3 regions of the Yokenella regensburgei genome follow, and region 3 is predicted to be linked to each of the others. Evidence: predicted binding sites of a transcription regulator. Region 3 holds the regulator's gene; each other region holds the start of a gene.
What was found. The regulator CRP, encoded in region 3, controls carbon source genes, mostly activating them, when cyclic AMP is high. The targets are predictions, from matches to a motif close to ATGTGANNNNNNTCACAT.
Positions count from the first base shown of each region.

Region 1: the regulator CRP is predicted to act here: its motif matches at 1,703-1,720, upstream of deoC (deoxyribose-phosphate aldolase).
Region 2: the regulator CRP is predicted to act here: its motif matches at 3,645-3,662, upstream of C7387_RS01985 (CidA/LrgA family protein).

Region 1 is NZ_RBIZ01000005.1:415,110-425,698, forward strand. Features, by position in the region: gene C7387_RS17045 (YjjW family glycine radical enzyme activase) at 1-69, opposite strand, end outside; gene C7387_RS17050 (YjjI family glycine radical enzyme) at 41-1,591, opposite strand; gene deoC (deoxyribose-phosphate aldolase) at 1,854-2,633, shown strand; gene deoA (thymidine phosphorylase) at 2,690-4,012, shown strand; gene deoB (phosphopentomutase) at 4,065-5,288, shown strand; gene deoD (purine-nucleoside phosphorylase) at 5,345-6,067, shown strand; gene lplA (lipoate--protein ligase) at 6,126-7,142, opposite strand; gene C7387_RS17080 (YtjB family periplasmic protein) at 7,178-7,825, opposite strand; gene serB (phosphoserine phosphatase) at 7,930-8,901, shown strand; gene radA (DNA repair protein RadA) at 8,911-10,293, shown strand; gene nadR (multifunctional transcriptional regulator/nicotinamide-nucleotide adenylyltransferase/ribosylnicotinamide kinase NadR) at 10,329-10,589, shown strand, end outside.
Region 2 is NZ_RBIZ01000003.1:402,155-412,743, forward strand. Features, by position in the region: gene mglC (galactose/methyl galactoside ABC transporter permease MglC) at 1-607, shown strand, start outside; gene sanA (outer membrane permeability protein SanA) at 655-1,368, opposite strand; gene cdd (cytidine deaminase) at 1,491-2,375, opposite strand; gene C7387_RS01980 (CidB/LrgB family autolysis modulator) at 2,503-3,198, opposite strand; gene C7387_RS01985 (CidA/LrgA family protein) at 3,195-3,596, opposite strand; gene dusC (tRNA dihydrouridine(16) synthase DusC) at 3,826-4,773, shown strand; gene C7387_RS01995 (class I SAM-dependent methyltransferase) at 4,826-5,560, opposite strand; gene mdtQ (multidrug resistance outer membrane protein MdtQ) at 5,783-7,222, shown strand; gene C7387_RS02005 (DedA family protein) at 7,252-7,848, opposite strand; gene C7387_RS02010 (Yip1 family protein) at 8,003-8,590, shown strand; gene pbpG (D-alanyl-D-alanine endopeptidase) at 8,741-9,688, shown strand; gene C7387_RS02020 (GNAT family N-acetyltransferase) at 9,690-10,244, opposite strand; gene dld (D-lactate dehydrogenase) at 10,377-10,589, opposite strand, start outside.
Region 3 is NZ_RBIZ01000006.1:7,263-17,851, reverse strand. Features, by position in the region: gene C7387_RS18175 (YccS/YhfK family putative transporter) at 1-2,040, opposite strand, end outside; gene crp (cAMP-activated global transcriptional regulator CRP) at 2,095-2,727, opposite strand; gene C7387_RS18165 (OsmC family protein) at 3,031-3,435, shown strand; gene C7387_RS18160 (phosphoribulokinase) at 3,487-4,356, opposite strand; gene C7387_RS18155 (YheU family protein) at 4,392-4,610, opposite strand; gene C7387_RS18150 (hydrolase) at 4,607-5,629, opposite strand; gene C7387_RS18145 (ABC transporter ATP-binding protein) at 5,682-7,586, opposite strand; gene kefG (glutathione-regulated potassium-efflux system ancillary protein KefG) at 7,709-8,263, shown strand; gene kefB (glutathione-regulated potassium-efflux system protein KefB) at 8,263-10,068, shown strand; gene C7387_RS18130 (YheV family putative zinc ribbon protein) at 10,079-10,279, shown strand; gene slyD (peptidylprolyl isomerase) at 10,374-10,589, shown strand, end outside.

The DNA.
Region 1 (10,589 bases), on a different contig from region 3:
GCGGCTGCCCGGCCCGTCCACACAGGAGAACGGGATAACCTTACTGACTAAAGCGCATCTGCTGCTCATGGCTTATTACTCGTGGTTGGCGCTCGAGGATCCGCGTATTGCGTGCGGCTTCTTCTCCAAGCCAGGTGGTGTTGCTGCGCGATCCTTCTTCACGGTATTTCTCCAGATCCGACAGTCGCACCATATACCCGGTCACACGCACCAGATCGTTGCCACTGACGTTAGCGCTGAACTCGCGCATGCCGCTGGCGAAAGCGCCCAGGCAGAGCTGCATCACCGCCTGCGGGTTGCGTTTCACCGTTTCGTCGAGGGTCAGAATATCGCTGATCCCGGCCGGATAGAACGCGTGGTGTGGGGCGACGGTGCGCAGATGGGTAATAGGATCGGGTTCATCACCGTAAGGAAGACGTGCGCCCGGGGTGGTGCCCACGTCAGAACTGATGCCTGACTGCGCATGCAGCAGCGCGCGATGCTGCCAGCCGTATTTCACCGGAGTGGATTCAACAAAACGTGCCAGCTGTTCGCTGATGCGGTAACCCAGCGCGTTGGCCTCTTCATCCTTGCCATAGCGGGCATGGTTACCGGCTTTTTCGCACAGCAGGTTAACGGCCTCAGCCAGCGCGTACATGCCAAACATTGGCACAAAGCGCTGCGGATCGATGAGCCCTTCGCTGACGAGGAAGCTGTTTTCAAAGAACCTGGATTGCTGATAGAGGAATTCACAGCGGGCATCAATAATTGCGATTTGTTGCTGGCAGTAGTACGGAAGCGTCCGGGTAAAGAAGTCGTCAATTGATTCACTGCGCTCTGCAATCTGCTGCAGATTCAGACGAACCAGGGTACTACCACCGCCCGCCAGCGGCAGCGAGTTGTAACAACTCACCACACCATAGTGATTTTTTGTGAAAATTTTATCATTTACCGGGCCGTTAGCAATGTGCGGTTTGCTACACTCACAGATGTTCTTAGCCACCTGAAGGAGCAAATCGTGCGGTGTGATTTCAGGGTCGTAGATAAAGGTCAGGTTCGGCGCCGTCTGCTTTAGCTCTGCATCAGCCCGCAGGATGGCGCGGGTGACCGGGGTATCCTCCGGCCCGATATTCACGTGCGTAAAGGCATCTGGCAGGGTTCTGTCGAGGTAGCGCCAGAAACGTTTTATTCGAATATCGATCTCTTCTTGTGTTAGAATTCTAACATATGGTTGCAACAGCTTATCGAGATGTCCCAGATACACGGGTAACGAGGTTACGGACGGTACGTGGTGATAAAGGATAGTCAGCAGCGATAGTGCATCGTCGAGATCCTCCGCCCCGGCAAGCTCCAGCCATTGTGAACCCTGAGCCAAAAAACGCGCGTAATCAGGCAGGACGTAGCGGGGTTTGAACGGCGCATGGCCTTCAAACATATCGCAGATAATCCCCTCGTCCAGCGCGGCGCGGGCCTCTGCTGGCAGCATCGGGTAAGGCAGTGCGTTTTCAGCCTCCAGCGCCAGAAAGTGACGCTTTTGTTCAGGCGACAGACGTGCGCTGGTCACAATCTGCTGGCAACGTTGTGAGAACGAAGGATCAACGGTAGTGGACATTCTTTCTTTCCTCAGGCGCTAAGCGATGAGGGCAGTGTAAGAAACGTCGCACGGCGCGATGTTGATCCTGACCCGCGGAGTGGCCGGTTTTTGTCCCGATATAGCGTGAAAATTTGATTAATGTCTCATTATGGTTATGCAAAATTGCATGCAGTTTTCATTAACTGTGATGGGTGTCGAAGTGTGAAGGCGGGTCAGTGTTACAATAGTCACAGACTCGCATGGTGAAATTTAAACCGGCATTATGCCGTCGGAGAATGTTATGACTGATTTAACTGCAAGCAGCCTGCGTGCGTTGAAACTGATGGACCTGACTACCCTGAATGAAGATGACACTGACGCGAAAGTTATCGCCCTGTGCCATCAGGCAAAAACGCCGGTGGGTAACACTGCAGCGGTCTGTATCTATCCGCGCTTTATTCCGATTGCACGTAAGACTCTGAACGAGCAGGGCACTCCGGACATCCGCATCGCGACCGTCACCAACTTCCCGCACGGTAACGACGACATCGACATCGCACTGGCCGAAACCCGCGCGGCCATCGCCTATGGCGCTGACGAAGTCGACGTGGTATTCCCATACCGCGCACTGATCGCCGGCAATGAGCAGGTGGGTTATGACCTGGTGAAAGCCTGCAAAGAAGCCTGCGCGGCGGCAAACGTGCTGCTTAAAGTGATCATCGAAACCGGCGAACTGAAAGAAGAGGCGCTGATTCGTCAGGCTTCCGCTATTTCCATCAAAGCGGGCGCAGACTTCATCAAGACCTCTACCGGTAAAGTTCCGGTTAACGCCACGCCGGAAAGCGCGCGCATCATGATGGAGGTTATCCGTGATATGGGCGTGCAGAAAACCGTTGGCTTCAAACCGGCTGGCGGCGTGCGTACTGCAGAAGACGCGCAGCAATTCCTCGCTATCGCCGACGAACTGTTTGGCGCTGACTGGGCCGATTCCCGCCACTACCGCTTTGGTGCATCCAGCCTGCTGGCAAGCCTGCTGAAGGCGCTGGGTCACGGCGACGGTAAGAGCGCAAGCAGCTACTAATTCTTTTCCTGCGGCGGTTCATCCGCCGCATTTAACCTGTGTCCTCGGGGGTTACCGTGTTTCTCGCACAAGAAATTATTCGTAAAAAACGTGATGGTCACGCCTTAAGTGATGAAGAGATCCGTTTCTTTATCAACGGCATTCGCGACAATACCATTTCGGAAGGGCAGATTGCCGCCCTGGCGATGACCATTTTCTTCCACGATATGTCGATGCCTGAGCGTGTTTCGTTGACCATGGCGATGCGAGATTCAGGAACCGTCCTTGACTGGAAAAGTTTGAATCTGAACGGCCCGATTGTGGATAAACACTCCACCGGCGGCGTAGGGGATGTGACCTCGCTGATGCTTGGCCCGATGGTGGCGGCATGCGGCGGCTATATTCCGATGATCTCCGGGCGTGGCCTGGGTCATACCGGCGGTACGCTCGATAAACTGGAAGCGATTCCGGGATTTGATATCTTCCCGAACGATCAGCGCTTCCGCGAAATTATTAAAGATGTTGGTGTGGCCATTATCGGCCAGACCAGCTCTCTGGCTCCGGCAGACAAGCGTTTCTATGCCACCCGTGATATTACCGCGACGGTCGATTCCATCCCGCTGATTACCGCATCTATCCTCGCCAAAAAGCTGGCGGAAGGGTTGGATGCGCTGGTGATGGATGTCAAAGTGGGCAGCGGCGCGTTTATGCCGACCTATGAACTCTCTGAAGCATTGGCCGAAGCTATCGTTGGCGTGGCCAACGGCGCCGGCGTGCGGACTACCGCGCTCCTGACTGATATGAATCAGGTGCTGGCTTCCAGCGCCGGTAACGCGGTGGAAGTCCGTGAAGCGGTGCAGTTCCTCACCGGCGACTATCGCAACCCACGTCTGTTCGACGTGACCATGGCGCTGTGCGTGGAGATGCTGATTTCAGGCAAGCTTGCTAAAGACGATGCTGAAGCCCGTGCGAAACTGCAGGCGGTACTCGACAACGGCAAAGCCGCTGAGGTCTTTGGCCGTATGGTAGCCGCGCAAAAAGGCCCGACCGATTTCATTGAGAACTACGACCTTTATCTGCCGACGGCGACGCTCAGCAAAGCCGTCTACGCTGATACTGAAGGCTTCGTTTCCACGATGGATACGCGTGCGCTGGGCATGGCGGTAGTGTCGATGGGTGGCGGTCGTCGTCAGGCTTCTGACACCATCGACTACAGCGTTGGCTTTACCGAAATGGCTCGCCTGGGCGAGCACGTAGATGGACAACGACCACTCGCGGTCATTCATGCTAAAGATGAAACCAGCTGGCAGGAAGCCGCGAAAGCGGTGAAAGCGGCGGTAAGCATTGACGAAAAAGCACCGAAAGAAACACCAACGGTCTATCGTCGCATCACCGAATAGCGGTATACTGATCTGATCGCTTTTTTACAAAAGCACAAGGTACGGAGAACATATGAAACGTGCATTTATAATGGTGCTGGACTCCTTCGGCATCGGTGCAACAGAAGATGCGGATCGCTTTGGTGACGTGGGTTCCGATACCATGGGCCACATTGCAGAAGCTTGTGCAAAAGGTGAGGCTGACCACGGTCGCAAAGGCCCGCTGAACCTGCCAAATTTAACCCGTCTGGGCCTGGTGAAGGCACACGAAGGGTCTACCGGTAAAATTGCCGCCGGTATGGACGGTAACGCTGAAGTGGTCGGGGCTTACGCCTGGGCGCATGAACTCTCTTCCGGTAAAGATACCCCGTCAGGTCACTGGGAAATCGCGGGTGTTCCGGTTCTGTTCGACTGGGGCTATTTTTCCGATCATGACAACAGCTTCCCGCAGGAGCTGCTCGACAAGTTGGTTAAACGCGCCAACCTGCCGGGTTACCTCGGTAACTGCCACTCTTCCGGTACGGTGATTCTGGATGAGCTCGGCGAAGAGCATATGAAAACCGGCAAGCCGATTTTCTACACCTCTGCTGACTCCGTGTTCCAGATTGCCTGCCACGAAGAGACCTTTGGCCTCGACAAACTCTACGAGCTGTGTGAAATCGCCCGTGAAGAGCTGACCGAAGGCGGCTACAACATTGGCCGTGTCATCGCGCGTCCGTTTATTGGTGATAAAGCGGGTAACTTCCAGCGTACCGGTAACCGTCACGATCTGGCCGTTGAACCGCCAGCGCCAACCGTGCTGCAGAAGCTGGTTGAAGAAAAAGACGGTCACGTGGTTTCGGTCGGTAAGATTGCTGACATTTATGCGAACTGCGGTATCACGAAAAAGGTGAAAGCCACCGGTCTGGATGCGCTGTTCGATGCCACTATCAAAGAGATGAAAGAAGCCGGTGACAAGACTATCGTCTTCACTAACTTCGTCGACTTCGACTCCTCCTGGGGCCATCGCCGTGACGTTGCAGGCTATGCTGCCGGTCTCGAGCTGTTTGACCGCCGTCTGCCGGAGCTGATGAAGCTGGTGGGTGAAGATGACATTCTGATCCTCACCGCTGACCACGGCTGCGACCCGACCTGGACCGGTACCGACCACACTCGTGAGCACATTCCGGTGCTGGTGTACGGTCCGAAAGTGAAAGCGGGCTCGCTTGGCCACCGTGAAACCTTCGCGGATATCGGTCAGACGCTGGCGACTTACTTCGGTACGTCGCCAATGGCGTACGGTAAAAACATGCTGTGATTATTTGGGCGGGAGGAACCCCGCCCTTCATCTAATTAAAAATAAAGGAAATTACGATGGCAACCCCACACATTAATGCTGAAATGGGCGATTTCGCTGACGTTGTTTTGATGCCGGGCGACCCGCTGCGTGCGAAGCACATTGCAGAAACTTTCCTCGAAGACGTGCGTGAAGTGAACAACGTTCGCGGCATGCTGGGCTTCACCGGTACCTATAAAGGCCGCAAGATTTCCGTGATGGGCCACGGCATGGGTATCCCGTCCTGCTCCATCTACACTAAAGAGCTGATCACCGATTTCGGCGTGAAGAAAATCATTCGCGTGGGTTCCTGCGGCGCGGTTCGCATGGACGTTAAACTGCGTGACGTCGTGATCGGCATGGGCGCCTGCACCGATTCCAAAGTAAACCGTCTGCGTTTCAAAGACCACGATTTCGCAGCGATTGCTGACTTCGATATGGTGCGTAATGCGGTTGACGCGGCCAAAGCGCTGGGCGTTGACGCTCGCGTCGGTAACCTCTTCTCTGCCGATCTGTTCTATGCACCGGACGGCGGTGAGATGTTTGACGTGATGGAAAAATACGGCATCCTGGGCGTGGAAATGGAAGCGGCCGGTATCTACGGTGTTGCGGCTGAGTTCGGTGCGAAAGCGCTGACCATCTGCACCGTGTCTGACCACATCCGTACTCACGAGCAGACTTCTGCCGCTGAGCGTCAGACCACCTTCAATGACATGATCAAAATCGCGCTGGAATCCGTTCTGCTGGGCGATAAAGAGTAATATGTTTTCCAACCCTCTCCCTGCGGGAGAGGGTTGGGGTAAGGGCATCAGACCGCACTTACCGCACCGCGCTCGCCATCCACGCTGAAACTTCCCGCAGCTCGTTCTCCTGGTCCGGAAAATCCACTAACAGCGCTTCACACGCCTGCTGCAGCATATCGGCCCGATACAGGCTGCCCTGCAACCGGTCGGCCAGCGCTTCCAGCGGGGCCGGATTCAGACTATCGGTAAATACCTGAATACGGGTGATGTGGCCTTTCTCTACGTCAAAATGCAGCTCCACGCCACCCCAGGTGAAGCGTTCATCCAGCAGGTGTGAGAAGGCAGGGGCCTGGCCAAAGTTCCACTCCCAGCTGCTCTGGCGGGCAAAGGTTTCGGCAAAATTCGGTAAGTCGGGAGCTTTATCCGGTGAGATAACTTCCGCTTCAACGCGCTCGCCGTAGTGGGTGAAGAACGCCTCCCGAATGGCGTCACAAATTTGCTCATGCGTGATGCCGGGCAGCAGCTCCGTCAGGTTCGCCACCCTTCCACGGACCGAAGTAATTCCTTTGGCCTGCAGCTTTTTCTTATCCGGATTGAGGTAGTTTGCCAGCCGGCTGAGATCGGCGTTCAGCAATAAGGTGCCGTGATGAAAACCGCGATCTTTGGTTTCGCGATAGGCCGAACCGGAAACTTTACGATCCCCCTCGGCGGTTTTCACAATCAGATCGTTGCGCCCGGAGGCCTCTGCCGTGACGCCAAGCGCCTGCAGCGCATTCAGTACAATCGCGGTGGAGATGGTTTTGTCATACTCCGGTTTGCCCGCCATGAAGGTAAAGCAGGTATTGCCCAAATCGTGAAACACCGCGCCGCCGCCGCTGCTGCGTCGCGCCAGGCGTACGTTGTCATCTTCCATACGGCGGGTATTGCACTCTTTCCACGGGTTTTGCGCCCGGCCAATGACGACCGTATCGGCGTTACGCCAAAGGAACAGCACGCGCTGCGTGGCGGGCATCTGGCGGAAGATGCACTCTTCCACCGCCAGGTTGAACCAGGGATCGTGTGAATCGGAGATAAGCAAACGAAGTGTCGACATGATAGATTTCCTTTCTGCAACATGCCGCTAGTCTATCACTCCTGCTTCTTGTCGTTCTCATCCTCTTCGGGTACTGACTTGTTTGCGGTCAGTAAGAACGGTGACTGCTGCCAGCGCGTACGCTTGCCCTGCAGCAGGGTGCGGGTCAGAACCACCCCGATGGCGAGGGATAAAAGCAGCATCAGGCGTAAAATATTGGTGGTGTTATCCACCTGTCCGGCTTCGGTTGCCAGCGTATGGGTATCGAGCGTCAGGCGCAGATAACCCAGCGGTTCATTCTTGCCCTGTACGGGCTCAACCACCTGCTGGTTGAAGTAACCACCGGCTTTTTTACCGTCCAGCGCCAGCCGGTCACGCACCGCCACGCTCTCACCGGCGCGGGCAATCAGGGAGCCCTGCTCATCGTAAACGCTGGCATCGAGGATCCGGCTGCCTTTAGTCAGCCTGGTGAGCATTTGGGTAATGCGTTTTTCATCCGGCGTTTCGGTGCGCATCAGCGGCACGAGATTGACCGTGACCTGCTGGGCGAGGGTGCGCGCGAGCTCTTCAAGCTGCGGATTACGTTGCCGCTGGTGATTCTGACTGAACCAGGAGGCACCCTGCATCAGCGCCACCAGAAGGGCGAGGCAGATCAAAACTATCCCTGCGCGATGTAATCGAAACTTAAGTTTTGCGCGAACCATATTTCACCTTTGAAAATTTATCGCTTAATGTTGCCATAGGCGCTGGTTACAAGGTAGCCTCGTGCGTTATTTTCCTTACCTGTTTGATGATACGTGGAGCTGTGATGCCGAACAGTTTGACCTGGTGCGATCTCTCTGAAGATGTTTCCTTGTGGCCGGGCTTACCGCTCTCACTTAGCGGTGACGAAGTGATGCCGCTGGATTACCACGCTGGCCGTAGCGGGTGGCTGCTGTATGGCCGCGGCCTTGATAAAACGCGTCTGACCGCCTGGCAGCGCGAGCTAGGCGCAGCGCTGGTGATTGTCGCCGCCTGGAGCGTGGAGGATTATCAGGTGATCCGCCTTGCGGGGTCGCTGACGCCGCGCGCAACCCGTCTGGCGCATGATGCCGGAATGGACGTTGCGCCGCTGGGTAAAATTCCGCATCTCAAGAGCCCTGGTCTGCTGGTCATGGATATGGACTCCACAGCGATTCAGATCGAATGTATTGATGAAATAGCCAAACTCGCCGGTACGGGTGAAATGGTCGCTGAAGTGACCGAACGCGCGATGCGCGGCGAACTGGATTTCACCGCCAGCCTGCGCTCCCGAGTGGCAACCCTGAAAGGGGCCGATGCGGGAATTTTGCGTCAGGTTCGCGATGAGCTACCGCTGATGCCAGGGCTGACGCAGCTGGTGCTGAAGCTGGACGCGCTGGGCTGGAAGGTGGCAATTGCCTCCGGTGGCTTTACTTTCTTTGCTGAGTATCTGCGCGACAAGCTGCGTCTGACCACGGTGGTGGCCAACGAGCTTGAGATCCGCGACGGCAAGCTGACCGGGAACGTCATCGGCGATATCGTCGATGCACAATACAAAGCTAACACCCTTAAGCGTCTGGCGGAGAAGTATGAAATTCCAGCCGCACAAACCGTGGCGATTGGCGATGGTGCTAACGACCTGCCGATGATCAAAGTGGCCGGTCTCGGCATCGCTTATCATGCCAAACCCAAAGTGAATGAACAGACTGAAGTCACAATCCGTCATGCCGACCTGATGGGGGTGTTCTGCATCCTGAGCGGCAGCATGAATCAAAAGTAAGAGGTTAATGTGGCAAAAGCACCTAAACGCGCCTTTGTATGTAATGAATGCGGCGCGGATTATCCGCGCTGGCAGGGGCAGTGTAGTGCCTGTCACGCCTGGAACACCATCACCGAAATGCGCATTGCCGCATCGCCAACGGTGGCGCGCAACGAAAGGCTGAGCGGCTATGCGGGGAACGCAGGCGGCTCAAAAGTGCAGAAGCTCTCTGACATCAGCCTCGAAGATCTGCCGCGTTTTTCCACCGGGTTTAAAGAGTTCGACCGTGTGCTGGGCGGCGGCGTTGTGCCCGGCAGCGCCATTCTTATCGGCGGTAACCCGGGAGCCGGGAAATCGACACTGCTTCTGCAGACGCTGTGCCGACTGGCCGAGCAGATGAAAACGCTGTACGTCACCGGTGAAGAGTCGCTGCAACAGGTTGCGATGCGTGCGCACCGCCTCGGGCTGCCGACGGCAAACCTTAATATGCTGTCGGAAACCAGCATCGAACAAATCTGCCAGATTGCCGAAGAAGAGCAACCTAAGCTGATGGTTATCGACTCCATCCAGGTGATGCATATGGCGGATATTCAGTCTTCACCGGGCAGCGTTGCCCAGGTGCGTGAAACTGCGGCCTATCTGACGCGCTTTGCGAAGACCCGTGGGGTTGCCATCGTGATGGTGGGACACGTAACCAAAGACGGTTCTCTGGCGGGGCCGAAGGTGCTTGAGCACTGTATCGACTGTTCGGTGCTGCTCGATGGCGATGCCGATTCCCGCTTCCGTACGCTGCGTAGCCATAAAAACCGTTTTGGAGCGGTGAATGAACTTGGCGTATTTGCCATGACGGAACAGGGGCTGCGCGAAGTCAGCAACCCGTCGGCGATTTTCCTTAGCCGCGGCGATGAGGTCACCTCCGGTAGCTCAGTGATGGTGGTCTGGGAAGGTACGCGACCGCTGCTGGTAGAGATTCAGGCGCTGGTCGACCAATCAATGATGGCAAATCCTCGCCGCGTCGCGGTGGGGCTTGAGCAAAACCGACTGGCCATCCTGCTTGCCGTGTTGCACCGCCACGGCGGGTTGCAGATGGCGGATCAGGACGTGTTCGTCAACGTGGTCGGTGGGGTGAAGGTGACAGAAACCAGCGCTGACCTGGCGCTGCTGCTGGCGATGGTTTCGAGCCTGCGTGACCGCCCGCTGCCGCAGGATCTGGTGGTCTTTGGCGAAGTGGGGCTGGCAGGGGAGATCCGCCCGGTGCCCAGCGGTCAGGAGCGTATCTCTGAGGCGGCGAAACATGGTTTCCGCCGGGCGATTGTTCCCGCAGCAAACGTACCGAAAAAAGTCCCGGAAGGCATGCAGGTGTTTCCGGTGAAGAAACTGACGGATGCGCTAAGTGTCTTTGACGACTTATAATTACGTATTCGATTTTGCAGGAGGCACTAAGCGCTATGTCATCATTTGATTATCTGAAAACCGCGATTCGTCAGAAAGGCTGCACTTTGCAGCAGGTGGCTGACGCCAGCGGGATGACGAAAGGCTATCTGAGCCAGCTGCTGAATGCCAAAATCAAAAGCCCCAGCGCGCAGAAGCTGGAGGCGTTGCATCGCTTCCTCGGACTCGAGTTTCCCCGTCAGCAGAAGAACGTTGGCGTGGTGTTCGGCAAGTTTTATCCGCTGCACACCGGGCATATCTACCTGATCCAGCGCGCC
Region 2 (10,589 bases), on a different contig from region 3:
TATCACCACCCTCGGCACGATGATTATCGTATACGGTATCAACTCGCTGTATTACGACTTCGTGGGGGCTTCGCCGATTTCCGGCTTTGATACGCACTTCTCGACGTTTGCGCAGGGGTTTATCGCGCTCGGTAGTTTCCGACTGTCGTATATCACCTTCTATGCGCTAATTGCCATTGCCTTCGTATGGGTGCTGTGGAACAAAACCCGCTTCGGTAAGAACATTTTCGCCATCGGTGGTAACCCGGAAGCCGCGAAAGTATCTGGCGTCAACGTGGCGCTGAACCTGCTGATGATCTATGCGCTCTCTGGCGTGTTCTATGCTTTCGGTGGTTTGCTGGAAGCGGGGCGTATCGGTTCTGCGACCAACAACCTCGGCTTTATGTACGAGCTGGATGCTATCGCGGCCTGCGTGGTGGGCGGTGTGTCCTTCTCCGGCGGTGTGGGTACCGTTTTCGGTGTGGTGACCGGTGTGATTATCTTCACCGTCATCAACTACGGCCTGACCTATATCGGGGTTAACCCGTACTGGCAGTACATCATCAAAGGCGCCATCATTATCTTCGCCGTTGCGCTGGATTCACTGAAGTACGCGCGTAAGAAATAGTTTCTCTGTACAAAAGCCCGGAACAGTAACCGCCGTTCCGGGCTTTTTTATTGCTTTTTCTGCAGTTCCAGCAGCTGTTCCGGGGTGACGGCAGGGTAGCCCTGGGCATCTTCCGGCACTTCATGTTCGGCAGGAATTGGGACCAGCGGGCCTAAGAAGCGGGGCTCACGTTTGAAGATATAGAGGTCTGCCAGCGCACCGAAGCGGGCACCGAACTCACGCAGGCGCACGCTTAACATGTCTTTTGGTGAAGGTACCGCGTAGCACTGGGCCTGAATGCCCATGTGCAGAGCAATAAACAGCGCGCGCTCGCAGTGAAAACGCTGGGTGATGATGATGAAGTCATTGGTATCGAACACTTTTCGCGTACGCACTATTGAATCAAGTGTGCGGAAACCAGCGTAGTCGAGCACGATATCGGCCGGATCGACGCCTGCGGCAATCAAATCTTTACGCATGGTCATCGGTTCGTTGTAGCTCTGCAGCGCGTTATCACCGCTCAGCAACAGGTAGTTTACCTTACCGCTGTTATAGGCGTTGAGCGCTCCCTGAATGCGGTAGCGGTAATACTGATTGATAACGCCGGTGCGATAATATTTTGCGGTACCAAGGACGACGCCAACCTGGCGGTAGGGGAGATCCTGGAGTTCGTCATAGATGTATGGCGCGGTTTTCCAGCTCATCCAGCGGTCGAGTCCTAATACGGTCAACAGCAGCAGACCGAGAAGGACTAACAGGCTGTATGACACGCGCTTTAACATGGACTTGGCTCGATGGTGGAAACGATGACACTCAGGCTACTGTACTCGCCGGGATAGCGCAATAAACGCCGGGTTAATTGGGGGGAATTTCATCAGTGCGGGCCGAAACCCGCACAAGAACCTTAACCGAGCAGCACCCGGTCAATATTCTGACAGCCCAGTGCGCGCAATGTCGCCGCCGTAGCATCCCACTGGATAAGCGGAGCGTCCGGGCGTTCGGCGAGGAGCGCCCGCTGGATATCCGCGTAGTTATAACCGTTCAGGCTAAGCAGATTCAGGGCACCCTGCAGCGGTGGCAGCGTCGGGTTGAACGCCGCGTTTTCCGCGTAGCTTCCGCTGAAGATAGTACCGTCACGGCACTCCAGCGCGACTCCTGAAGGAGACTGGCTGTACGGTGTGTGGCTGCGGTTGGCGGCCTTAATCGCTGCCTGTGCCAGCGCATCGCCTTCCAGCGGGTAGCCGTGGTCCTGAGCATCCATCAGCAGAGTTTTGATCTGCAGATCTTTCGGCCCAAAAGCGTCCGGCAGATAGTCTTTCAGCGTGGCAGGCTCGCGGCCCGGCAGGTTGATGCGCAGCTCAAGACCGCTGTTCAGTTCATTCATAAACTGACGGCAGTGGCCGCAGGGGGTGTAGTTGACGGTAATGGCTTTAAGAGCCTTCTCGCCACAGAGCCAGGCGTGGCTGATGGCGCTCTGTTCGGCGTGTACGGTTTGTTGCATCGTCGCGCCGAGGAACTCCATGTTGCCGCCAAGATACCAGGTGCCGCTAATACCGCGGGCAATAGCGCCAACATTGAAGTGCGACAGGTCGGCACGCGCGCAGGCCGCCGCTACCGGCAGAAGCGCAAATGCCAGACCGTCTTCGTCAAGCCCGGTCGCGGCTCGCAGCGTGGCGACCTGATGTGCAGTGAACTGTGCCGAAAAATGCTCGTCGGCAAGCATCGGGGCCAGTGCTGACTGCAAATTATCCGCAAGCTGTGCAAAAGCAGAATGAAAACGTGAATGCATGGCTTTGCCTCTTAACAATGTATGGAAGCGTAGTCTACGGGTGCTTTACACCTGTATATGTGATCTAAATCCCACTACTTATGCAACGCGTGTAACTTGCAGTCAAAAATGTGTGATGTGTCGCGTTTTAGCCCACTAACTTCAGCAGCAGCGGGAACAAAAAAGGTGCCAGCAGCGAGGTCATTATCCCGCAAATCACCAGCGCCAGAGAACTGAACGCACCTTCCTGGTAGTCCAGTTCCGCACAGCGTGAGGTACCCAGCGCGTGCGACGCCGTCCCCATTGCCAGACCACGAGCCGCTTTGGTGTTAATGCGCATCAGGTTCAGCAGGGTGTGGCCAAAGACCGCGCCAAGGATCCCAACAAAAATGACGCAAACCGCGCTGATAGCCGGAATACCGCCAATGCTGCCGCCAACGGCCATGGCGATAGGCGTGGTAACCGATTTCGGCATTACCGAGGCGGCAATCTGCGGCGTTGCTCCCATCAGCAGGGCAATTGTCGTACCGCTGACCATCGCGACCACGGTACCAATAAAGCAGATCAGGATGATCGATTTCCAGCGGGCGCGGATCTGGTGCAACTGCTCGTAGAGCGGAAAGGCCAGCGCCACCACCGCAGGCTGCAGCAGATCGTTTAAGATTTTGCTCCCGGCGAAATAGTGATCGTACGGCGTACCGGTCACCATCAGCAGCGGAATGATCACCACCATCGCCACCAGAAGCGGGTTCAGCAATGGAATTTTAAAACGGGCAGCGAGCCTGCGAGCACCAAAAAACACCAGCAGCGTCAGCGGTAGTGACCACCAGATATAGTGCATCATTTTTCTTCGGCTCCTTTCTGCCCAACCACTTTGCGTTCACCATGAACCAGATGTGAACTCCAGCTCACCACCACTAATACCACCAGCGTACTCACGGCGCAGGAAACCACCACCGGGCCAAACTGCGCGCGCAGCAGGTCGAAATACTGCATCACTCCAACGCCAATCGGCACAAACAGCAGCGCCATGTAGCGGATGAGAATGTAGCAGCCGGGGTTGACCCATTTGGCGGGAAGCACCTGCAGGGCCAATAGCACAAACAGGATCAGCATCCCGATAATGCTGCCGGGAATGGTGATAGGAAGCAGGGAAGCGACAAAAATTCCGGCATACAGGCAGGCGTAAATCAGAACGAATGCGCGCAGGTACTGCCAGAGAGTATTCAATATTTTGCTCATGGTGATTACCTTTGATGGAACGCATTCATCATACAATTAATGCCAAAAATGTGCTACCGATCACATCATGATTTATAAGCATACTCATGATTCCTTTTTGGCACTGCAGGTTCTGCGCATCGCACGAAAAAAAGTTGTGCCTGATAGTGTAGTCGGCAGCGCAGAGAACGGGCTTCAAACCGTCTGCCGATAACGCTAAGATAGCGCCTCTTTTTCTCCGGGTAACGATATGCGTGTATTACTGGCACCGATGGAAGGTGTGCTCGATTCGCTGGTGCGCGAGCTGCTGACTGAGGTAAACGATTATGACCTCTGCATCACCGAATTTTTGCGGGTGGTGGATAAACTGCTGCCGGAAAAGTCGTTCTACCGCATTTGCCCGGAACTTCACAACCAGAGCCGAACCCCCTCGGGGACGCTCGTCAGGGTACAACTGCTGGGGCAATACCCGCAGTGGCTGGCGGAAAACGCCGCCCGTGCCGTTGAGCTGGGCTCCTGGGGCGTTGACCTCAACTGTGGTTGCCCGTCAAAGGTGGTGAACGGTAGCGGCGGCGGGGCGACGCTCCTGAAAGACCCGGAGCTTATCTATCGCGGGGCGAAAGCCATGCGTGAGGCCGTGCCCGCTCACCTGCCGGTCACGGTAAAAGTAAGACTGGGCTGGGACAGCAGCCAGCGGCAGTTTGAAATTGCCGATGCGGTGCAGCAGGCCGGTGCTACAGAGTTGACCGTTCACGGCCGTACAAAAGAAGACGGCTACAAAGCCGAGCGTATCAACTGGCAGGCGATTGGTGAAATTCGAAAGCGGCTGTCGATACCGGTGGTGGCCAACGGCGAAATCTGGGACTGGCAAAGCGCGCAGGAGTGTATGGCAGTGACCGGCTGCGATGCCATTATGATCGGGCGCGGTGCGCTGAACGTGCCGAATCTGAGCCGTGTGGTGAAGGAAAATGCGCTGCGGATGCCGTGGCCTGAAGTCGTGGCGCTGTTGCAAACCTATTCCCGCAAGGAAAAGCAGGGCGATACTGGCCTGTACCACGTGGCGCGAATCAAGCAGTGGCTGGGTTACTTACGTAAAGAGTACGTGGAGGCAGCGGATCTGTTCACCGGTATTCGTACATTACAGGATTCATCAGCGATCGCGGATGCCATTGAAGGCTATGCGGCACGTATGGCCTGAGAAGATGGGGGGAGGTAGCCTCCCCATTATCTGGAATGTAAAAAACTCACGATTAGCGCGCTTTACGGGCGCTGAGTAAAAAGATCATCGGACGTTCTTTCTCTTCATCAAGCGCCGGATTGCTGGCAATCTGCCCGGCAGTGGGTCCCCACTCGTTGAGATGACTTATCTCAAAACCGGCGGCAATCAACGCGTTTATCCACGTAGAAAGTTTTCGGTGCTGCTTCTTCACCCCCTCGGCAAACCAGTTGCTGATGCGCTCACCTTCCTGCTGATAATGATTCACCGGCCAGCACTTGTCACCGTCGCTACCCTGTATCCAGCCCTGTTTGTGGGTGGCGGTGTAGATGGGATGTTCTGCCGAGAACACCAGCATACCGCCAGGTTTTAGCGCCTGGTGGAGCGTGGCGAACAGCGTATCGATATCCAGCAGATAATGTAGCGCCAGCGAGCTGTAGGCGAGATCGAGACTCTCAGGCTCCAGACTCAGCGTTTCGAGATCGGCACGTTGATAGTGAATGTTCTCCTGCGAAGTCGTCTCGCGCGCGCGCTCCAGCATTTTCTCTGAAACATCAAGCCCAAGCACTTGTGCTGCTCCTGCGTCGCTGGCAAAGCGGCAGAACCACCCGTAGCCGCAGCCAAGGTCGATAACGGTGGCACCACTGAGAGGTGGCAGCATTTTTTGCAGTTCCGGCCATTCCGGTGCACCGTCCAACCCCTTGACTGAACGATCGAGAGTGGCGTATCCGGCAAAAAACTGCGGATCGTCGTAGATATTTTGCGTCATTTCATCTCCTTTATTCATGTTGTGAATGACATGTGGAGTATATCCAGTTTGCATCAATGATTCGTGGTGCCAGATTAAATAATGAGGTGAAAATCAGCTGGTTGGAATTGTATTTCTGCGTGTACTATCTTGTTTCAAGAGATTTTATGCCACGCGTTACTTAAGCTGCGTTGATGGTTTTCCTCTACGCTTTGCTCTCCTACTTACATACAGAATTCGTTTATGAAACGTTCGTGCGTTGTTCCATCCGTTGCGATTTTGCCTTTGCTGTTGTTGCTGTCAGGTTGTGCCCCATCCCATGATATCGGTGCTGCGCCAAAACAGCAGACGCCAGCGTCCCGCGTTGATACCGCCTTGCCTGCGGCATTACAAAATGGCTGGCCGCAGAGTGAATGGTGGCGCGAGTATCACGATCCACAGCTCGATGCCCTGATTGACCAGGCTTTGCGTCACTCCCCGGATATGCAGGTGGCGCAGCAGCGCATCAAGCTGGCTGAAGCTCAGGCGCGGATGGCGCAGTCGTCTCTGGGTCCAGAAGTCGATTTTTCCGCGAATATTGAACGGCAAAAAATGTCGGCTGAAGGGCTGATGGGGCCGTTTGCGGTAACTGACCCGGCGGCCGGGACGACCGGCCCATGGTACACCAACGGCACGTTCGGCCTGACGGCGGGCTGGGATCTCGACCTGTGGGGCAAAAACCGCGCCGAAGTACAGGCGCGAATTGGTAAAGCGCGGGCAGAAATGGCGGAAATGGCGCAAACCCGTCAACTGCTGGCGAGCAGCGTCAGCCGCCTGTACTGGCAGTGGCAGACCCAGGCGGCAATGGCGCAGGTGCTGGAGCAGGTGAAAAAAGAAGAAAACAGCATCGTGACGGTGGATACCGAACTCTATCAGCACGGTATTACCAGCTCCGTAGAGGGTGTGGAAAACGACATCAACGTCAGCAAGACCGAGCAGCAGATCGCCGAACTGAGCGGCGACATGAAGGAGACCGAGGCGCGCCTGATGGCGCTAACCAACAGCCAGACTTCTGCGCTTAAGCTACGCCCGGTGACGCTCCCGGCCGTGAAGACCAGTATGCCTGCGGTACTGGGCTACGAGCTGCTGGCACGCCGTCCGGATCTGCAGGAAGCGCACTGGTATATCGAAGCTTCAATGAGTGAAGTGGAGGCGGCGAAGGCGGCATTCTATCCGGATATCAACCTGATGGCCTTTTTACAACAGGATGCGCTGCACCTGAGCGATCTGTTCCGCAATTCGGCGCAGCAGATGGGCGTTACCGCAGGCTTAACGCTGCCTATCTTCGACAGCGGTCGGCTGAATGCCAACCTCGATATCGCCAGCGCTTCCCAGGGGCTGTCGGTTGCCAATTACAATAAAGCGGTGGTGAATGCGGTTAACCAGGTGGCGAAGAGCGCAAGCCAGGTGGAAACCCTCGCGAACAAAAACCAGCAGCAGATGAAGGTTGAACAAGACTCTGCGCGGGTTGTGGCGTTGGCAGAAGCCAGAATGCGGGTTGGGATGATCTCCGGTACCAAGGTGAGCCTTGCGAGGCTTCCGGCGCTGAGGGAGCGGATGGCGGGGATCCAGCTCCACGGGCAGTGGCTGGATGCAAATATCCAGCTCACGTCAGCGCTGGGCGGTGGCTACCACCAGCAGTAGCGGGAGATGTTGCCGGGTGTGGCGACCGCTCACCCGGCATGCGGATCTTCATCGTCTGACGCTGCATTTTTCCGTTCGCGGCGCTTAAACCACCAGCGGATTGCCAGCACCACGGCAATGGCCAGTGCGAGCCACACCAGATGCTTCAGGTGCTGATCGAGGTGATGTAACCACGGAGCGATGACCTCGCCGCCAAGATAGCCGAGGGTGGTAAACAGCAGTGACCAGATAATGGCGCCAAGAATGTTCAGCGGTAGAAAGATCTTCGGGGGCAACCGACTGGCGCCGATCAGCAGCGGCCCGATGACGCGGAAGCCGTACATAAAACGGGTGCCAATCACGAACAGGTAAGGGCGACGCTGGATAAGCCGCTGCGCCGAGCGAATTTTAGCTTTATGGCGTCTGAACCGCTTAAGAATGCGATCGCCAAAGTGACGACCCAGCAGATACAGCACCTGATCGCCCATCATCCCGCCCAACGCCACGGAAACCACCACCAGCCAGAATTTGAGCAGACCCTGATGCGCCGCCACGCCGCCGAGCAGTGTTACCGTTTCGCCCTCTGCCAGGCTTCCAACCACCAGCGCAGCGTAACCATACTGGGAAATCAGGCTATTAAAATCCATATCGGCATCCAGGCTCCTGTTTAATTCACACTAATTATCATACACCCTGCGGCTCGTGAATGATCGCGCGGCTTTTTTCGCTGGCTGAAAACTAATCAATCAGGATGAATTATACTTGAAGTGTGGTTGTACGAAGCCGCGACAAGGGGGCCATATGAACCATGTCTGGGGACTGTTCTCTCATCCCGATAGAGAAATGCACGTTATTCGTAGTGAAAACGAAACTGTTTCGCATCACTACACTCACCATGTGCTGATCATGGCCGCCGTGCCGGTTATCTGCGCATTCATCGGTACAACACAACTAGGCTGGAATTTTGGCGATGGCACCGTTGTGAAGCTGTCGCTAATGACCGGTCTCGTTATCGCTGTATTGTTCTACGCCATGATGCTGGCAGGGGTTGCGGTAATGGGGCGAGTCATCTGGTGGATGGCACGTCACTACCCGCAGCGTCCGTCGCTCAGGCATTGCATGGTTTTCGCTGGTTACGTTGCAACACCGCTGTTTTTAAGCGGGATTGTCGCGCTGTATCCGCTGGTATGGCTGTGTGCGCTGGTGGGCACAGTAGCGCTGTTTTATACCGGGTATCTTCTGTACCTCGGTATTCCTACCTTCCTTAATATCAATAAAGAAGAGGGGCTGAGTTTTTCCAGTTCGACGCTCGCCATTGGCGTGCTGGTGCTGGAGGCCCTGCTGGCGATGACCGTTATCCTCTGGGGTTACGGTTTGCGCCTGTTCTGACCGGTTAAATATGCCGCGCCGCCGCAGACACCGACGGCGCAGCATTTCTTCATCATTATCTGCTGGCGAGCCGACGGTAGCGCGGGGTATGATGCGATTTCAGGAAATCCTGAAGTTATCCTTTGCCAAACGACTAACCAGAAACTCACCATGCAGAAATTTCGAGTATCCCTGCTCAGCCTTGCGCTGATGCTGGCAGTGCCCTTTGCGCCACAGGCGAGTGCAAAAACCGTAACGACAGCGACCGCGTCTCAGCCGGAGATCGCCTCCGGAAGCGCCATGATCGTCGATTTGAATACCAACAAAGTGATTTACGCCAGCAACCCGGATCTGGTGCGCCCGATGGCGTCCATTACCAAAGTCATGACGGCCATGGTGGTGCTGGACGCGCACTTACCGCTTGATGAGATGCTGAAAGTAGATATCAGCCATACGCCTGAAATGAAAGGGATTTACTCACGAGTGCGTTTGAACAGCGAAATCAGCCGCAAAAACATGCTGCTGCTGGCGCTGATGTCGTCGGAGAACCGCGCGGCGGCGAGCCTCGCCCACCATTATCCGGGCGGTTACGATGCGTTTATTCGTGCGATGAATGCAAAAGCCAAAGCGCTGGGCATGACGCACACCCGCTACGTCGAGCCAACGGGCTTGTCGATTCATAACGTATCAACGGCGAGAGATTTAACGAAGCTACTGATTGCCAGCAAACAGTATCCGCTGATTGGTCAGTTGAGCACCACCAAAGAAGACACCGCGACCTTCGCAAGCCCGGCCTATACGCTGCCGTTCCGTAACACCAACCACCTGGTGTATCGCGATAACTGGAATATTCAGTTAACCAAAACCGGCTTTACCAATGCGGCAGGGCACTGTCTGATTATGCGCACGGTCATCAACAATAAACCGGTGGCGCTGGTGGTCATGGATGCGTTCGGTAAGTTTACCCACTTTGCTGACGCCAGCCGTCTGAGGACGTGGATAGAAACCGGCAAAGTGATGCCGGTACCGCCAGCCGCGCTGAGCTACAAAAAGCAGCGTGAAGCGCAGATGGCAAACGCCATGCTGAATGGCGAACAAACCACCGCACAGAACGACTGATTTACTCCGGCAGCGTCCAGTCACCTTCGTTGAGTGGGCGCTGCATAATCAACGTATCCCGCCAGTCTCCCAGCTTATAGCCGACGCTTCGCAGTTGGCCTGCCACTTCAAAACCGTGTTTTTTGTGCAAGCGTAACGAACCGGCGTTGTTGAGCCCGTCACCCACAACCGCAATCATTTGCCGCCACGGACCCAGCTCGCAGATATCGATCAAACGCGTCAGCAGGCTGCTGCCGATATTGCGTCCGGTCATGCTGGCATCGACGTAAATTGATTCTTCGAGGGTAAAGCGGTAAGCCGGGCGCGGACGGTAAGGGGTGGCATAGCAGTAGCCGACAATGATGCCGCGATATAAGGCCACCAGCCAGGGTAACCCCTGCTCACGAACCTTTTTCATGCGCTGGCGCATTTCGTCGACGGAAGGAGGGACTTCTTCAAAAGACGCGCGTCCGTTCAGAACATGCCAGGCGTACAGCGCTGCAATCGCATGTGCATCGTCCGGCAGAGCCTCACGGATCTCCACTTCAGTTTTGTGCAGGACTTCGACCGTGGACATAACCAGGCTCCTTCAGGTGGGAGGCCGGAGAAACGTTTCTCCGGCACCTGATCCCACTCTAATACGGAGTTAAGCAGTAATACAGTATTCCCCCTTAAAGTTAAGGGGTGCTTATTAAGTTAACCAGGCGTCTTATTCTGCTTTTTTCCCTTCACCCCAGTATTTTTGCTTGCTGGTCTTGCCAATGCCCGGGTTCATGCTGTTTGTTGGGTCATTTTCGCGATAAAAGTGTTTTAAACTGTCTGCGGCTTCATACAGGTGCCCAACGTTGTGTTCTGCCGGGTATTGCGCTCCACGCGCACGCAGTAGCGCCAGCATTTGCTCCTTCAGCTCATGTGCATCGAC
Region 3 (10,589 bases):
CGGTCGCTGGCGCCAGGCCACTGACGAAATGGTGTACATGGCGCTAAGATGCCCCAGTACGCGCTGAAATTGCTGTTCCATGGTGCTCGACGGCTCGTGGGACAGCATATCCTGTGATTCCATGATATTCGTCTCCCCGCTGCTTCCTGGCTCATCATATTCCAGTCGCTGTTGACAACGCTGCAGTGCAATTTCACAGGATTGCAGATAACGTTCGGTCAGCTCTGGCGTCAGGCAGTTATGCTCGCGGGCAAGCGTCGTCATGGCATTGATGTGCTCGACGATAAACTGGCTATGGGTTACCCACAGTTTCATATCTTCCAGATATTGAGTGTTAAAACCGGGCTCGTGCATGGCCTGATTGAGCGAGTTGAACAGCGCATTGTGCGCCTGATTGACCCGCATTCGCTGGTAGGCGAGCGCCGGTGCCTGCGGATCGTCGCTCAGGATCAAGCGAATGGCTTCCTGATCGGCCTCCAGCGCATCCTGGGCGTTTTTACGTAGCAGGCCGGTCTGCCACTGTGGCCACAGCCACACCATGCCGCCGAAGGCTATCAGACAGCCAATGATGGTATCGATGAAGCGAGCGACAATAAACTGCTCACCGTTCAGGGTCAGAAGCTGGATGGTGTATACCGCGGTCACCGTAAAGCCCACCGTCGCCCAACCGTAGTTCTTACGAATAATCAGATAGCTGACCAGCGTGATGATGAGCATCGCACTTAGCGTATAGCCTTCCGGGACGTGGAAGTGCAGGGTACTTCCCACAATCACCAGTCCGGCGAGGGTACCGATTGCACGGTGGACGATCCTCACCCGCGTCGCGCCATAACCGTTCTGGGTGACCAGCAGGATGGTCATCAGGATCCAGTACGGTTTTGGCAGGTGCAGGGCGGCACCCATCAGGCTCGCGATGCTCAGCATCACGCTGATACGTGCGGCGCTGCGCAGCGCCGACGACTTCAGCGACAGATAGCTTCTCAGTGCCGGAATAACCGGCAGGCGACGCTCTTTGTCAGCCATCAGATTACGAGGGTAGAGCGGGCGCTGGGTGCGAAGAACGCGCGCGATACGGCTGAAATGCCAGGCGCAGAACTGGCCTACCGGATTGTCCGGATGCTGGCGTGCGATTTTCTCCAGCGCGCCAAGCTGCTTATCCATCGTGAAGCGGTGCGGGTAGCGGTGATAAAGAATATCGTCAGCAAGCTCGCGCAGCCGCGCTGCAATGGTCTGGGCATTCCAGCGGATAACCGCTTCGGCGTGGCTGCGCTCCACCAGTTTCTGCACCTCTTCCGGCTGATGCAGGCTGACGGAGATATGCTCTTGTAAATCGAGCCCCATCTGGAATACCCGCAGCAGCCGTTTGTAATCGCGATTTTTGTTGGCTGCCAGCATGTGCAATTGCTGGTAACACTGGCTTATCAGATCGACCGCTTTTTGCTGGCGGTTGAGCAGCGGCGGCAGCGCGGTGGTCGGGTCGGTGTGCTGGGTAAGCAGGCTGTACTTCGCTTCACAGTAGTCGGCAAGCTGGCGATACAGCAGGCTCAGGGATTCACGCAGCGGCTGCTCTTTCCACATCCAGAACCAGAACCAGTTAAAGAGCCCGTACCACAGAGTACCCAGCGCATACAGCAGCAGCGGCTGCCAGACCGGCATATTTCCAGCCAGGCTTAGGGTGAAGATGGAGGCAATCAGCGACGCGGGCAGCAGGCGGGCGTGCAGGGCGCTAATCTCAGCCGTCACGCCAAGTATCATCGTCAAGCCGGTCAGGATGAGCGGCAGGGGGATGTCTTTTGCCAGCAGGAGCTGGACTATCAGGCTGCAAACGGCAAACAGCGTGCCGCCGACGACCAGGCGTTTAAAAAAGCGTTTATGCGGCGTGTCGAGGCCGGCAATGTTGCAGCAGGCAGGAACGAGGGAGAACAGCAGACCCTGCTGGAGATGGCCGAGAATCAGACCCACAGCCACAGGAAGACACAACACCAGCGTTTGCCGCAGTGCGTAGTTAACTTCCGGGTGATAGATAAGCCTGCGCCACATGGGTGATAAAACAAAAACGGCGCGCGAGGTAGGTTGCGCGCCGTCTGGCATGATTTAGCGGGTACCGTAAACCACGATGGTTTTACCGTGTGCGGAGATCAGATTCTGATCTTCCAGCATTTTCAGAATACGACCCACGGTTTCACGGGAGCAGCCCACGATCTGACCGATTTCCTGACGAGTGATTTTGATCTGCATCCCGTCCGGGTGAGTCATGGCGTCCGGCTGTTTCGCCAGGTTCAGCAGCGTCTGCGCGATGCGGCCCGTTACGTCCAGGAAGGCGAGGTTGCCCACTTTCTCAGACGTTACCTGCAGACGGCGAGCCATCTGAGAAGAGAGACGCATCAGGATGTCCGGGTTTACCTGGATCAGCTGACGGAATTTTTTGTATGAAATTTCAGCGACTTCACAAGCCGTTTTAGCACGCACCCAGGCGCTACGTTCCTGGCCTTCTTCAAACAGGCCTAATTCACCGATGAAATCGCCCTGGTTGAGGTAAGAGAGGATCATCTCTTTACCTTCTTCATCCTTGATGAGTACAGCCACGGAGCCTTTCACGATGTAATACAACGTTTCTGCTTTTTCACCCTGGTGAATAAGCGTGCTCTTCGACGGGTACTTATGAATGTGGCAATGAGACAAGAACCATTCGAGAGTCGGGTCTGTTTGCGGTTTGCCAAGCACCATGCGCGATTATCCTCTGTTATAAGCTGTCTCCAGCGGCATTAGTCTTTCTGCCCCTGGGTTGCAATCGAATTCTTCCCGCTACCTGGGAAGTGGGCTGACGGTATATTCAGCAGCCTTATGTGATGTCCTCTGCAGACATGTCATTTATCAATGTAACACTGTTGCATCCCGAATGTTTTAGCATAGCTTTCGCCGCATGTCTCCTGGTGTCTCGCTTCAGCATGATGCACGTCGCCTTCCATTGCGAGAAATGTTATGTGCGCGTAATCTGTGAAGAAAATTGCAACTCAGGAGTTAAAAAATATGCAAGCGCGTGTGAAATGGGTTGAAGGGTTAACCTTCCTTGGTGAGTCGGCTTCGGGTCATCAGATTTTGATGGATGGCAACTCTGGAGATAAAGCACCAAGCCCGATGGAAATGGTGCTGATGGCGGCGGGCGGATGCAGCGCCATCGACGTGGTCTCTATTCTGCAAAAAGGCCGCCAGGCCGTGACGGATTGTGAAGTGAAGCTGACTTCTGAGCGCCGTGATGAGGCTCCGCGCCTGTTCACCCACATCAATCTGCACTTCATCGTGACCGGTAAAGATCTGAAAGATGCAACCGTCTCTCGCGCGGTGGATCTGTCTGCTGAGAAGTATTGCTCGGTGGCATTGATGCTGGAAAAAGCCGTCAACATCACGCATTCCTATGAGGTTGTTGAAGGCTGATGTTAATACGGGTGGTCACTCACCCCCTTCCCGGCGGAAGAGGGGTGAGGTTTATCCGATTTTTTTCCCTTCCATGATTCGCTGTACCAACGGCGCCATGATCAGCTCCATCGCCAGCCCCATTTTCCCGCCCGGTACCACCAGAGTATTCATATGTGAAATGAACGAGCCCTGCAGCATAGCCAACAGCCATGGGTAGTCGATTCCCGCCAGATTACGGAAATGAATGACCACGAAGCTCTCATCAAGCGAAGGAATCCCTTTTGCGGCAAACGGGTTCGAGGTATCGACGGTCGGGACGCGCTGGAAGTTAATGTGGGTGCGGGAAAACTGCGGAGTAATGAAGTTGATGTAGTCCTCCATTGAGCGCACCACGGAATCCATCACTGCCTCACGCGAATGACCGCGCTCGCCGGTGTCGCGCACCAGCTTTTGGATCCACTCAAGGTTGACGATGGGCACCACGCCGACCAGCAGATCGACATGACGGGCGACATCCTGATCCTTTGTCACTACGCCGCCGTGCAGGCCTTCATAGAACAAGACGTCGGTAGGTTCGGGCAACGGCTGCCACGGCGTGAAGGTGCCTGGCACCTGGTCCCAGGGGACCGCTTCATCATAGGTATGCAGGTATTTACGCGACTGGCCTTTACCGCTCAGGCCGTACTCGTGGAAGGTTTGTTCGAGCAGGCTAAAGTCATTGGCTTCCGGGCCAAAATAGCTGATGTGCTTTCCCAGGTCGCGCGCCTTACGGATAGCCATATCCATTTCCGGCCGCGTGTAGCGATGAAAGCTGTCGCCCTCAACCTCCGCGGCGCGGAGCTTGAGCTGGGAGAAAATCTTACGAAATGCGAGGCTGGTGGTTGTGGTTCCGGCACCGCTGGAGCCCGTGACTGCAATAACCGGGTGTTTGGCCGACATAGCGAACAGCTCCCTGAGTCAATGGTGATGGAGGGTCAGCCGTTAAACTGCTTGCGCGACATAATATTGACGGTCTCGTGCAGTTCGGACCACACCAGCACGGCCTCACCGCTTTGCAGCTGTTGTTTAACGTCGGCGACCTTATCTTTTAATGAACGTTCATGTTCACCATAGTCGGTGCCTTCGCGCAAGACAAAACTTTCGATCAGGTTTTCGAGCGCTTCCGGGCTCAGGTCCTGCCAGGGGATCATCATGCTTGTGCCCTCAGCCAGCGGGTTAACCAGTCGGGAATGCGCTTTTCGAGCCACATTTCCGGTTTACGCAGGGTGCCACCCACAAAGCCGACGTGGCCGCCGTGCTCCGTCAGTTGATACTCAACGTTTGGCGGCAGCTGTTCCTGAGGAGGAATGGAGTGGTGATCCATAAACGGATCGTCCTTCGCATGGATGATAAGCGTAGGAATTTTGATTTCACTCAGGACCGGCATAGCGCTGCACTGACGGTAGTAGTCGATAGCATCCGCGAAACCGTGGATTTTCGAGGTGATAAGATCATCGAATTCACGGATACGACGCACGCTTTTCAACTGCCGCAGGTTAATCGGCAGGGTTCCAGGGTAGGCCTTGAGCTTGCGGGCGGCGTTACCCTTGAGCAGGTTTAGCAGATAACGCTGATAAACCCGGGAAAAACCCTTATCCATATGATAGCTACAGGCTTCCAGCATGAAGGGGGCGGACACAATAACTGCGGCGTTCAGCGGCACGTCGGCGCCTTCTTTCGCCAGCAGACAGCCGAGCATATTCCCGCCGAGCGAATACCCTACCGCTGCCGTAGGTGCGTTGCCAAACTGGCGTTGCAGCCAGTTGAGGAACCAGGTGCCGTCTTCGGTTTCCCCGGAGTGGTAAATACGTTCGTTACGATTAGGCTCACCGCTACAGCCGCGAAAATGCATCACTACGCCGAGCCAGCCGCGCTGCTGCGCCGCGTGGATCAGGCCGTGGGCATAGGGGCTGTAAAGGCTGCCTTCTAACCCGTGAAAGACCACCAGGCGCGGTTTATGGCGCGCCTGTTCGGGATCTTCACTCCAGGCAAGATCGACAAAATCACCGTCGGGTAGCTCAAGACGCTGCCAGTGCGGAGTGAACTGCAGCTTGCGGCGAATTAGCCGCGGCAGCATGGTCTGCAGGTGGCAGTTCTTAACGCCTCGCATCGGTACGAAGGAGGCATCATCTTCCGGTGGTAATTCGAAATCTACGGGGGTTATCTGAGTCATTGCGCTCTACTATACCGCCCGGCCGGTTTCATGTTTATGAATTCGAGCCACATTACCCCTCCTGCAGCATCTGTTCGAGTTGCTCCTGCGCCTCAAGCCACGCCATTTCGCACTCTTCAAGCCCGGATTTCGCGCTGGCCTGCTGTTGCAGGCAGGCGGTCAGCTCTGCTTTGCGCGCCTGATCGTACAGGCCGCTATCGCCAAGCGTTTCTTCCGCCTGTGCCAGCTCGGCATTAAGTTTCTCCATCTCTTTTTCGAGACGAGTAATCTCTTTGCGCAGCGGCTGCGTCTGAGTACGCAGTTCTGCTTCGCGGCGTTTCTGATCTTTACGCGCCTGGGCGCTGTTGGCGTTGTCCTTCGACGCTTCCGTTGGCTGGTTTTCCTGCTTCTGCACGTCGGTCAGCCACTGCTGATAGTCGTCCAGATCGCCGTCGAACGGTTCGACTTTACCATCATGAACCAGATACAGATCGTCAGTGGTGGAACGCAGAAGGTGACGGTCGTGCGAAACCACCACTAATGCACCTTCAAATTCGATCAGCGCTTCGGTCAACGCCTGGCGCATGTCGAGATCGAGGTGGTTAGTTGGTTCATCGAGCAGCAGCAGGTTCGGGCGCTGCCAGACGATCAGCGCCAGCACCAGGCGCGCTTTTTCGCCGCCGGAGAAACGTGCCGTGTGTTCGGTGACTTTATCACCCTGGAAGCCAAAGCCGCCCAGATAGTCGCGCAGCTTCTGCTCAAGCTCCTGCGGTGCAAGGCGTGCCAGGTGCTGAATCGGTGATTCATCTGCCCGTAAGAATTCCAGCTGATGCTGAGCAAAATAGCCAAGCTTGATGCCTTTCGCCAGACCGATATCACCGCTGATGGGCGCCAGTTCGCCTGCCAGCATTTTGATAAGCGTTGATTTACCAGCACCGTTGCGGCCGAGCAGGCCGATACGCGAGCCCGGCACCAGGTTGAGCTTGATGGAGTCGAGAATGACGCGTTCGCCATAGCCTGCGCTGACCTTTTCCATCTTCAGCAGCGGGTTTGGCAGGCTTTCCGGCGCGCGGAAGCTAAAGTGGAACGGGTTATCGACGTGCGCCGGGGCAATCATCTCCATGCGCTCAAGCATTTTTACCCGGCTTTGGGCCTGCTTGGCTTTTGAGGCTTTTGCTTTAAAGCGGTCGATGAAGCTTTGCAGGTGCGCGACTTTTTGCTGTTGGCTTTCAAACATCGACTGCTGCTGAGCAAGCCGGGTCGAACGCTGAATTTCGAACGACGAGTAGTTGCCGGTGTATTCGAACATGGTTTCCTGTTCGATATGAATAATTTTGCCCACTACCGGGTCGAGGAAGTCGCGGTCGTGGGAAATCAGAATCAGAGTGCCCTGATAGCTTTTCAGCCACTTCTCAAGCCAGATAACGGCATCAAGATCGAGGTGGTTGGTCGGTTCATCGAGCAGCAGCAGATCAGAACGGCAAATCAGCGCCTGCGCCAGGTTAAGGCGCATTCGCCATCCACCGGAGAAGTCGCTTACCGGGCGTTCGAGCTGTTCATTGCTGAAGCCTAAACCGTGTAGCAGGCTTGAAGCGCGGGAGCGAATAGTCCATGCATCAATCGCGTCCAGTTTGCCGTGAACGGTCGCGATAGCGTGGCCGTCGTCGCGCTCGTTGGCGCGCTGCAGCTCGGCTTCCAGTTGACGGTATTCGCGGTCACCGTCGATGACATAGTCTAAAGCGGGCACCTTCAGGGCGGGGGTTTCCTGATTTACCCAGGCGAGCTGCCAGTTACCCGGGTAGGTGAAACTTCCACCGTCGGCGCTGATTTCATTTTTCAGCAGGGCCAGCAGCGTGGATTTACCGCAGCCGTTTTTACCCACCAGGCCGACTTTCTGCCCGGGGTTGATGGTAGCGGTAGCGTTATCCAACAGGACGCGAACGCCGCGACGAATTTGTAATGAGGAGAAAACAATCATAAGGCGCCGTATGTTCAGACTATGTTAATTTGTCATTATGATAATGTAATGTGCGGGCAATTTTCCGCACCGGGCCGCCATGGTAGCCCAAAACGATAACGATAGACAAAACCGGGAGGGGGATGATGTCTCAGACAGCGAAAGTTTTGCTGCTGTATGCCCATCCGGAATCTCAGGACTCGGCGGCTAACCGGGTTTTGCTTAAGCCGGCGTTGCAACTGCAGAATGTGACCGTGCATGACCTTTATGCACACTATCCAGACTTCTTTATTGATATTCAGCGCGAGCAGGCTCTGCTTCGTGAGCATGATGTTATCGTTTTCCAGCATCCGCTATATACCTATAGCTGTCCGGCGTTGCTCAAAGAGTGGATGGACAGGGTATTGAGCCGGGGGTTTGCCAGCGGGGTGGGGGGCAACCAGCTGGCGGGAAAGTACTGGCGGAGCGTCATCACGACCGGCGAGCCGGAAGCAGCCTACCGTCATGATGGGTTAAACCGCTACCCGATGAGCGATATTTTACGTCCCTTCGAACTCACCGCCGCCATGTGCCACATGCACTGGATGACGCCTATCATCGTTTACTGGGCGCGCCGTCAGCCTCCTGAGGAGCTGGCGAGTCACGCCCGCGCCTATGGTGACTGGCTGGCCTCTCCCGTGATTGTCGGAGGCCGCTGATGGAAGCTTCCAATTTGCTGCTGGCTGGCGTGCTGTTCCTGTTTGCCGCCGTCGTTGCGGTTCCGTTGGCCGCGCGGATAGGTATTGGCGCGGTGCTGGGCTATCTGTTGGCCGGGATCGCTATTGGCCCGTGGGGGTTAGGTTTCATCAGCGATGTTGATGAGATTTTGCATTTCTCCGAGCTGGGCGTTGTGTTTCTGATGTTCATCATCGGCCTTGAGCTGAACCCGGCGAAACTCTGGCAACTGCGGCGCTCCATCTTTGGCGTTGGGGCGGCTCAGGTTGGCCTCAGTGCGGCTATTCTGGCGGGGCTTTTGATGCTGACGGATTTCTCGTGGCAGGCCGCCGTCGTAGGTGGGATTGGGCTTGCTATGTCTTCGACCGCGATGGCGCTGCAGTTGATGCGGGAAAAAGGTATGAACCGCAGTGAGGCAGGGCAGCTTGGTTTTTCGGTGCTGCTGTTCCAGGACCTGGCGGTGATCCCGGCGCTGGCGCTGGTACCGTTGCTGGCCGGTGCCGGGGATGAACACCCGGACTGGTTCAAAATCGGTCTGAAGGTTCTGGCTTTCGCGGGCGTACTGGTGGGGGGCCGTTACCTGTTGCGACCCGTTTTCCGCTTCATTGCTGGCTCTGGCGTGCGGGAAGTGTTCACCGCCGCCACGCTGTTGCTGGTGCTGGGTTCGGCGTTGTTTATGGATGCGCTGGGGCTGTCGATGGCGCTCGGTACGTTCATCGCCGGGGTGTTGCTGGCAGAAAGTGAGTATCGACACGAGCTGGAAATTGCTATCGAGCCGTTCAAAGGTCTGCTGCTGGGGCTGTTCTTTATCTCCGTTGGCATGGCGCTCAATCTTGGCGTGCTTTACACCCACTTACTGTGGGTGGTGATTAGCGTCGCGGTGCTGGTGGCGGTGAAAACGCTGGTGCTGTACGTGCTGGCGCGGCTGTACCAGTTACGCAGTTCTGAGCGGATGCAGTTTGCCGGAGTGCTGAGCCAGGGCGGCGAGTTTGCTTTCGTGTTGTTTTCAACGGCCTCATCGCAGCGTCTGTTCCAGCACGATCAGATGGCACTTTTGCTGGTGGCGGTCACACTGTCGATGATGACCACGCCGCTGTTGATGAAAGTGATTGATAGGGTGTTGTCGCACCGCTTTAATGGCCCTGAAGCCGAGGACGAAGCGCCATGGGTAGAAGATGATAAGCCGCAGGTGATTGTGGTGGGCTTCGGGCGTTTTGGTCAGGTGATTGGTCGCTTGCTGATGGCGAATAAAATGCGCATTACCGTGCTGGAGCGCGATATCAGCGCTGTGAACCTGATGCGTAAATACGGCTACAAGGTGTATTACGGTGATGCTACACAGGTGGAGTTGCTGCGTTCTGCCGGTGCTGAGGATGCGCAGTCGATTGTTATCACCTGCAACGAGCCAGAAGACACCATGAAGCTGGTGGAGATCTGCCAGCAGCACTTCCCGCATCTGCATATTCTGGCGCGGGCGCGAGGTCGAGTAGAAGCACATGAGCTTTTACAGGCCGGGGTGAAACAGTTCTCGCGTGAGACCTTCTCCAGTGCGCTGGAGCTGGGGCGCAAAGCGCTGGTCACGCTCGGGATGCACCCGCATCAGGCCCAGCGTGCGCAGCTACACTTCCGCCGTCTTGATATGCGTATGTTACGTGAGCTCATGCCGGTGCATACCGACACCCAACAGATTTCTCGCGTCAGAGAGGCGCGACGCGAGCTGGAGGATATCTTCCAGCGTGAGATGCAGCAGGAACGACGCCAGCTGGATGGCTGGGATGAATTCGAATAGAAGGTGAAAAATGGCAGTACGTAAACGTTTTATTGCTGGGGCGAAATGCCCGGCGTGCCAGGCTCAGGATTCAATGGCCATGTGGCGCGAGAATAATGTCGATATTGTTGAGTGTGTTAAGTGCGGTCACCAGATGCGCGAGGCCGATAAAGAGGTTCGCGATCATGTGCGAAAAGAAGAGCAAGTGATCGGGATTTTTCATCCGGAGTAGCGATCCGTGCTGTCTTTTTTTAAGCTAGTGGGTACACGGGTGCAGAATTCCGCTACAATCTGCGCCACTAATCTTTCCATGCTCAGGAGATATCATGAAAGTAGCAAAAGACCTGGTGGTCAGCCTGGCCTATCAGGTACGTACAGAAGACGGTGTGTTGGTTGATGAGTCTCCGGTGAGTGCGCCGCTGGACTACCTGCATGGTCACGGTTCCCTGATTTCTGGCCTGGAAAACGCGCTGGAAGGTCACGACGTTGGTGATAAATTCGACGTTGCGGTCACTGCGAACGACGCTTACGGTCAGTACGAC